Regions from separate parts of the Thalassospira sp. CA1 genome, predicted to be linked through region 2. Evidence: riboswitches for the same ligand, from Rfam matches in the RefSeq annotation. Region 2 holds a riboswitch; the other holds the start of a gene.
What was found. Region 2 has a riboswitch for glycine ahead of gcvT (glycine cleavage system aminomethyltransferase GcvT). Riboswitches for the same ligand answer to the same signal wherever they lie in the genome.
Positions count from the first base shown of each region.

Region 1: it holds a riboswitch for glycine, as region 2 does, so the genes downstream of both, AC5Q5A_RS12250 (L-serine ammonia-lyase) here and gcvT (glycine cleavage system aminomethyltransferase GcvT) in region 2, are expected to answer to the same signal.

Region 1 is NZ_JBZCIA010000006.1:162,008-166,221, forward strand. It holds gene AC5Q5A_RS12250 (L-serine ammonia-lyase) at 157-1,596, opposite strand; glycine riboswitch at 1,790-1,895, opposite strand; gene gpmI (2,3-bisphosphoglycerate-independent phosphoglycerate mutase) at 2,169-3,761, shown strand; gene AC5Q5A_RS12260 (murein hydrolase activator EnvC family protein) at 3,739-4,214, shown strand, end outside.
Region 2 is NZ_JBZCIA010000001.1:711,554-715,767, reverse strand. It holds gene gcvPA (aminomethyl-transferring glycine dehydrogenase subunit GcvPA) at 1-159, opposite strand, end outside; gene gcvH (glycine cleavage system protein GcvH) at 163-534, opposite strand; gene gcvT (glycine cleavage system aminomethyltransferase GcvT) at 609-1,721, opposite strand; glycine riboswitch at 1,781-1,888, opposite strand; glycine riboswitch at 1,892-1,990, opposite strand; gene AC5Q5A_RS03235 (hypothetical protein) at 2,094-2,651, opposite strand; gene ispH (4-hydroxy-3-methylbut-2-enyl diphosphate reductase) at 2,908-3,855, shown strand; gene AC5Q5A_RS03225 (homoserine kinase) at 3,901-4,214, shown strand, end outside.

The DNA.
Region 1 (4,214 bases), on a different contig from region 2:
GTCCAACCGATATTGGGGTCTTTGCCCCTATTTTTAGTCGGCAAATCATAGCAAAACACCAACCGCAAGTCGCAAGAAACAAGAACAGAAAACCGTCTAATTTACAGCGCAGGTGCCCAAAAGCCCGGTTTTCCGCCCTATTCTTAAGAGTTGGGATCAGCACTCGACCACGTTGACATTGACCGCAAGACCGCCCTGACTGGTTTCCTTGTACTTGCTTTGCATGTCGAGTCCCGTCTGGCGCATGGTCTCGATCACCTTATCAAGCGACACGGTATGCTGTCCGTCACCGCGCAGTGCCAGACGCGCAGCGTTGATCGCCTTGACCGCGCCCATGGTATTGCGTTCAATGCAGGGCACCTGCACCAGACCGCCAATCGGATCGCAGGTCAGGCCAAGGTTATGTTCCATACCGATCTCGGCAGCGTTTTCGACCTGTTCGGGCGTTCCGCCCAGCACGGCACACAACGCGCCCGCAGCCATTGAACAGGCAACCCCCACCTCGCCCTGACAGCCAACTTCGGCCGCGGAGATTGAGGCGCGCTTTTTATAGATCGACCCGATGGCCGCCGCGGTCAGAAGGAATTCACGAATTTTGTGCTGATTGGCGTTGGCACCGAACTTTTCGTAATAACGCAGAACGGCGGGAATAACGCCTGCGGCCCCGTTGGTCGGTGCGGTCACAACCCGACCGCCTGCGGCATTTTCTTCGTTCACGGCAAGGGCATAAAGATTGACCCAGTCAATCACCGTTAGCGGATCACGCAGGCCTGCTTCGGGCTTTTCGGTCAGTTCCTTGTAAAGGTTCGATGCCCGACGTTTGACATTCAGGCCACCGGGCAAGATACCGTCAGTGCGGATGCCACGGTCAATGCAGCTCATCATCGCGTCATGAACGCGATCAACAAAGGCAATGGTTTCATCAGAGCTGCGCCAGCTTTGCTCGTTCTCCATCATGATTTCGGCGATGGAGCGCCCTTCACGCTTGCAGATTTCCATCAGCTCATCGGCGGACGAGAACGGAAATGGCAAGGTGATGTTATCGCCGGAATATTCCGCACCGTGATCGTCACTGGATACGATAAAGCCACCCCCGACCGAGAAATATTCCTGGGTATGGATTTTCACGCCATCTTGGTCAAAGGCGGTAATGCGCATGCCATTGGGATGCTGCGGCAGGGTTTCTGTGAAATGAAACACCAGATTGGTATCGCGGTTAAAGGCAACCGGATACTGCCCGTAAAGCTGCAACTGGCTGGTTTCATCAATCGCAGCCACAGTCGGCACGATATCATCAGGATCGATATTGCGCGGGCGCTTGCCATTCAGGCCCATGATCACCGCGGTATCGGTTGCGTGCCCCTTGCCAGTCAGGGCAAGCGATCCATAAAGATCAACCACGACACTGCCGGTCTTTTGCAAAAGATTGCGCGCCTCAAGTTCAAGGCAGAAACGATATCCCGCGCGCATCGGGCCAACCGTATGCGAACTCGAAGGACCGATACCAATCGTGTAAAGATCGACAACCGACAGGTTGACGTCATGTTGGGATTTCTTTTGCGATCCCGAAGAGGGATCGGTCGCGGGATTTGTCATCAAGGGCCTCCTTCACGGCTCAATAACGCGCTTGTTTTCGCGCTGTTTACGAACCGGTGTTTTTGCCCCCTCTGTCCCTTGACCTGAGATTATCCGCCCTGCCTGATCAAGATCGGCTTGGGGCGTTCATCCTTCGGTGGAAACCTGACCAGCGCTTTCTCCCAGGCGCTTTTTGGTTTCTCTCTCCAGAGCCTCTTCCGTGACGGTCCATCTGCCTGAGAGTGTTTATGAGGCATTGCTCCTTCGGCGCCGTACATCATGCAAATCGCGTGATATCCGAACTCTCCCGTCACGGTGCGAGATAACATTTCTGCCACCTCAGAGGTTCACCGTCAGATTGAACACTATCTGCGTCTTTAGACACTGTCAAAAGAACTGGTTTGCATCTGCAAAATTTTCTGCGGCAGATGCTGTTAAGCAACGGTAATCGTGCTAAATTGCCCTGGTAATTGATGTACCCGTCGTGCGCGAAGACTGACCCACCCTGTCCGCATGGCGGGATTGATGGCGAAAGAACCCGTAAGTCACCATATTTACGGGACATTCAGCCTTTTCCTTTATCTGTGGGGTTTATGAACGTGACTGTATCGAATTCCGTAAAGCGCCCGCGCCCTGTGGTGCTGTGCATTCTGGACGGCTGGGGTTATCGCGAAGAAAGCAAGGACAACGCTGTCGCCCTTGCCAACACGCCTGTCTGGGATGACCTTTACGCCAACAATCCGACCGGGTTTCTCAAGGCCTGCGGTCTGGATGTTGGCCTGCCCGAAGGTCAGATGGGCAACTCGGAAGTCGGTCACATGAACCTTGGTGCTGGCCGTGTGGTCATGCAGGAACTACCCAAAATTGACGAGGCCGTAAAAACCGGCACCATCGCCGATACCGACACCGTCAAAAAGATCATTGCCAAACTTTCCGATTCCAAGGGCGTTTGCCATATCGCGGGTCTTCTGTCCGAAGGCGGGGTGCATTCCCATCAGGCGCACATGGCGGCCCTGGCCAAGATCATTGCAGGTGCCGGTGTACCGGTGAAAATTCACGCCTATCTTGATGGCCGTGATACCGCACCGAAAAGTGCCGCCAAGTTCCTTGAGAAATTCCGCGCCCTGATCGGCGATGCCAATGTTGAAATCGCCACAGTCACCGGCCGTTATTACGCCATGGACCGCGACAATCGGTGGGAACGTGTAAGCCAGGCTTATTTCACCATGGTTCAGGGCAAAAATTACGCCGATGGCCGCAGTGCTGATAGTGCGGAGGCCGCGATTGCCAACGCGTATGAAGCCGGTACGACCGATGAATTTGTTCTGCCGACCGTGATTGGCGATTATGACGGCATGAAGGATGGCGACGGCCTTCTGATGACCAATTTCCGGGCGGATCGCGCACGTGAAATCCTTGCAGCCCTTTGCGCACCGGAATTTGACGGCTTTGATCGCGGCACGCCGGTCAAGTTTGCCGTTCAGGCCGGGATGGTTGAATATTCGTCCGAACATGCGAAATATATGGATGCGATCTATCCGCCGCAGACCCTGCCGAATATCTTTGGCGAAGTGGTTTCCAAGGCCGGCATGAAGCAGCTTCGCATCGCCGAGACCGAGAAATACCCGCATGTGTCGTTCTTCTTTAACGGCGGCGAAGAACAGGTATTCGAGGGCGAGGACCGCATTCTGGTCGCCTCCCCCAAAGTCGCGACCTATGACCTGCAGCCAGAAATGTCGGCACCGGAAGTGACTGAAAAACTGGTCGCTGCCATCAAGTCGGAAAAATACGACACCATCATCCTGAACTTTGCCAACCCGGACATGGTCGGCCATAGCGGCATTCTTGAAGCCGCGATGAAGGCCGCCGAGGCGGTTGATACCTGCCTTGGCAAAGTGATTGACGCGATCAAGTCGGTCGGCGGCGTTGCCTTTGTTACCGCCGATCACGGCAACTGCGAAGTGATGGTTGATCCGGAAACCGGCGAACCGCACACGGCACATACACTTAATCTCGTTCCGACCATCCTTGTTAACGGTCCGGAAGGGGTAACATTGGAAGATGGTCGTTTGGCCGATGTCGCACCGACCTTGCTGCAATTGCTTGGCGTGCCGCAACCGGCCGAAATGACCGGTAAACCCTTGCTTAAGGGCCTGAAACAGAATGACGCGCTTCTTGCGAGCTAAGTTAGCTTATGAGATCGCCCTGCCTGCGCTGATCGCTTTTGCGGTTTTTGCTGCAGGCGGGGCTGCGCCTTCTTTTGCCCAATCGCTGCAAAAGGTTGATCAGCAACTTGATCAACTTGAAAACCAGCTTTCCGAACAGCAAAAACAGGAAGAGTTCCTGTCACGCAAATCCCGGGAACTCTGGACCGAGGAACAAGCCCTTCAGTCCGAGGCGATATCTGTCGCCAGACGCACCCAGCGCCTTGAAACGACGCTGACCGAACTGGAAGATCAGCTCGAAACCCTTGAAGCACGCGAAAAGGTCGCGGCCACCAGCCTTGAAGACAAGGCCGGGCAATATGCTCGCATCCTGATGGCCCTGCAGCGCCTGTCGACCACCCCGCCCGAAGCAGTCATTGCCCTGCCGACATCGCCGCAGGATACGTTGCGTTCGGCGGTATTGCTTAAGGCCGC
Region 2 (4,214 bases):
GCGTTCGACCTGCATTTCGCCAAGGTGGGATGGCAAATCAACAGGTGCATCAAGCAACGCGCCGTCCGGCACATCACAGTAAAGTTCATCAACCGATGATGCCCCGATGGTATCAAGCATCGCAGCACGATCAGCGCGTGTCAGTGGGAGATAACGCATGTTTTAAAGGCCTTCGACGAAGTCTTTGTAGGCAGCTTCATCCATCAGCTCATCAAGCTGGGATTCATCGGTCAGTGTCATTCTAAAGAACCAGCCATCGGATTCCGGGGCTTCATTGACCAGTGCAGGATTGTCATCGAGCTCTTCATTGACCTCGACAATTTCGCCATCCAGCGGGGCGTAAACGTCGCTGGCGGCCTTGACCGATTCAACAACTGCGGCGTCGCCATCCTTGGTCAGTTTCTTGCCAACTTCCGGCAGCTCGACATAGACGATATCGCCCAGCGACTGCTGCGCGTAATCGGTAATGCCAACGGTTGCCACACCGTCTTCAAGCTCGATCCATTCATGTTCCTGCGAAAATTTCTTAGTCATCTTCCATTGTCCCTGTTGATCAATTCAGTGCCAATGCAGCGTAGCGCCGCTCTCTCTATGATAAATTCTGGTTCTCAACCGCGGAAATAACGATGCGGCGCGAACGGAAGTTCGACCACCTCGGCCGGGCGCGCCTTGCCACGCACCATAAGATCGACCTTGGTACCCGGTTCGGCAAATTCAATTGCAACATACCCCATGGCAATCGGACCATCGACGGTCGGGCCAAACCCGCCCGAGGTGATCTCGCCGATGTCTTCGCCATCCGCGTTCAAAATCTGGGTGTGTTCGCGTGCCGGTGCCTTGCCTTCGGGCTTGATGCCGACACGTTTGCGATCCGCACCGTGTTCAAGCTGATCAAGGATCACATCCGCCCCCTTGAAGCCACCCTCGGCCCGGCGACGTTTGTTGATGATCCAGTTCAGATCCCCTTCAACCGGGGTCGTGGTGGTATCAATGTCGTTACCATACAGGCAAAGACCCGCTTCGAGGCGCAATGAGTCACGTGCACCAAGGCCGATCGCCTCGACCTCATCCTCGGCGAGCAACTTGCGTGCAAGCGCCTCGGCATCGGCGTTGGGTACGGAAATCTCAAAGCCGTCTTCGCCGGTGTAACCCGAACGGGTCACAAAGCACGGACTGCCAGCGATGTCGATTTCGGCAAAGCTCATAAATTTCAGATCGGCAACCGATGGCGCAAAGCGTGCCAGAACCTTGGCCGCTTCCGGGCCCTGAAGTGCCAGAAGCGCACGGTCATCGATTTCTTCAAGCGATACACCATCGCCAAGATTGGCACGCATGTGAACGATGTCATCGTCCTTGCAGGCCGCATTGATCACCAGAAACAGGCTGTCGCCCGCATTGGTAATCATCAGATCATCAAGGATCGTGCCATCGTCCTGGGTAAATGCGGAATAGCGGGTGCGACCGGGTTTAAGGATGGCGATATCACCGGGCACAAGTTTTTCAAGCTCCGCCACGCGGTTCTCGCCGGTCAAACGCACCTGCCCCATATGGGACACATCAAACAGGCCTGCCTTCGCACGGGTATGAAGATGTTCGCCCTTCACACCAAGCGGATATTGCACAGGCATGGCATAGCCAGCGAACGGCACCATTTTGGCACCGAGTTCCACATGCAAATCATAAAGGGCAGTTTTTAGAAGTTCGGATTCTTGATCCGCCATCAGGTTCTCCAGGACAATCGTTGCGAAATATAGCCGACCAGTGGCCAACCACATTCCCCCTCTGTCTTTGGAGCCTGAAAGAATCACATCCGGGGTAGGAAGCCGGTCTGCTTACATCTTCGGCGAGGTGTTCCTGATCACAAATTCAGGTCACCTGCTTTCCAGAGTCCCATCTCCACGCGGTCCTGTTGCCTGAGAGTTTCCGGGGTGGTTGCTCCTTCGGCGTCCGCTCATCCGATAAGGACTGCGGCCTCTCCCACGTGCATCATTTGGGTATGTTTCTGTTATACGGGTTTCCGCGCAAACCGACCAGCCCCTATTTTTCGGGCACGATCGGTCTGCCGCGTCTCAAGCAAACAAACCCGAATAAAATCAATCGGTTCCGAACCGGCGATTATACTCAAGTTGGTCCGCGCTCAGCTGAAAACCAAGATAGATTTCGTAATCCGGACCGGTCCAGACATCGTCCAACGGCACCGACAGGGTCACCTGCTCGTCACGGATGCGTGCCATGTTCAGATTGTCGGCAAACGCCATATTCACGTCAAACACCGACTTCTGAATGAAGGTGCCGTTCGGGTCACGCAGGGCGACGAAATATTTAAATTGAACGTTACGGTTCTGGGCTGCCGGTCCAAGCTCGGCGGTAATGATCGGGCTGATGATGACATCAAGTTCCTTGTCATCAAGGTCATAGCCGCAATCACCAAGGTAGCCGGTAAATTCGGCTTCGACGATCACATCGGTCAGGTCACGGCCTGCACCACTGAACTGGACAAGCTTTGCCGTATCCTTTGGCAGATAGGCCGCCGGACAAACCGGGACCGGCTGTTCTTCAAACGGGTTGCCACCGCCGCATGCGCTTAGCAATCCACCAAGCGAGACCATACCCAATGCATAAACGCGCCGAAGTCCGTTACCGATTGTCATCCAAGCCTCTATCAAACCAAATGTTTTCGGGCCACGTCGCGACGACCGGCCCGCGCGCAGTCTATTCTGTCGCGGATGTCGGCACAACCCGCTTGAACGGCCTTGGGCCGTGTAAAACGTCAAAAATTCGGCCAACCCGCACCGACCATTTACCCCAGAGTCATTGCACCGCATGATCAGGCAGGTTATGTAACGTCAATGTTTGAAAAATGCGTCGGCAACGCCCGCACGCAATTGGGAAAGCCGGACCTGTATCATGTCTGACAAAGCCAGCCTTCGGATCGTTCTTGCCAATCCGCGCGGTTTCTGCGCGGGGGTTGATCGCGCCATCGAGATCGTCGAAAAGGCACTCGAAAAATATGGTGCACCTGTCTATGTCCGCCACGAAATCGTGCATAACAAATTCGTGGTCAATCGCCTACGCGATATGGGTGCCGTTTTCGTTGACGAACTTGATGCCGTTCCCGATGGCGTGCCAGTGATCTTTTCGGCCCATGGTGTCCCGAAATCCGTGCCCGAGGCGGCCGAAACCCGCAAACTTGAATATCTTGATGCGACCTGCCCGCTGGTCTCCAAGGTCCATCGCGGGGCGGAACGTCATCACGCCGATGGCAAACATATTCTTCTGATTGGTCATGCCGGTCATCCCGAAGTCATCGGCACGATGGGCCAGTTACCCCCCGGCAGCATGACCCTGGTCGAGACCGAAGAAGACGCCGAAACCATCGAAATCAGCGATCCGGAAAATCTGGCCTTCGTAACCCAGACGACCTTGTCACTTGATGACACCGCCAAGATCATTGAAATCCTGCAACGGCGTTTCCCGTCAATCGCGGTGCCGAAAAAGGAAGACATCTGCTACGCCACGACCAACCGCCAGCATGCGGTCAAACTGATCGCGGAAAAGGCCGATGCCATTCTGGTCCTTGGCGCGCCGAACTCATCGAACTCCAACCGTCTGGTCGAAGTCGCCAAACGCGAAGGCTGCACACGGTCGGTTCTGGTCGAACGGGCAAAGGATATCGACTGGTCCAAGCTTGACGGTATTTCAAGCCTTGGCATCACTGCGGGTGCGTCCGCGCCTGAAATCCTGGTCGAGGAAGTCATTGATGCCTGCCGCGAACGCTTTGACGTGACGGTCGAGACAATCACGCTGACCAACGAAAATGTCACCTTCAAACTGCCGCGTCAGCTTGCCAGCTAGGTCTGCGGACATGCTTACTTTCAGATCAGGACGACGATAGAACTCATGGCCGTCTATACCGACGTTTCAGACGAAGATATTTCCCGCTTTGTGGCCGAATACGATATCGGTGACGTGGTATCGTTCAAGGGGATCGCAGAAGGCGTCGAAAATACCAATTTCCTGCTTCAGACGACCAAGGCGCCTTATATCCTGACCCTGTATGAGAAGCGGGTAAATCCAGATGATTTGCCCTTCTATCTTGGCCTGATGGATCACTTGTCGGCCAAGGGACTGAATTGCCCGACCCCGATCCACGGCAAGGACGGTGTTGCCCTGCGACGCCTTTGTGGTCGCCCGGCCGCCATCACGTCCTTCCT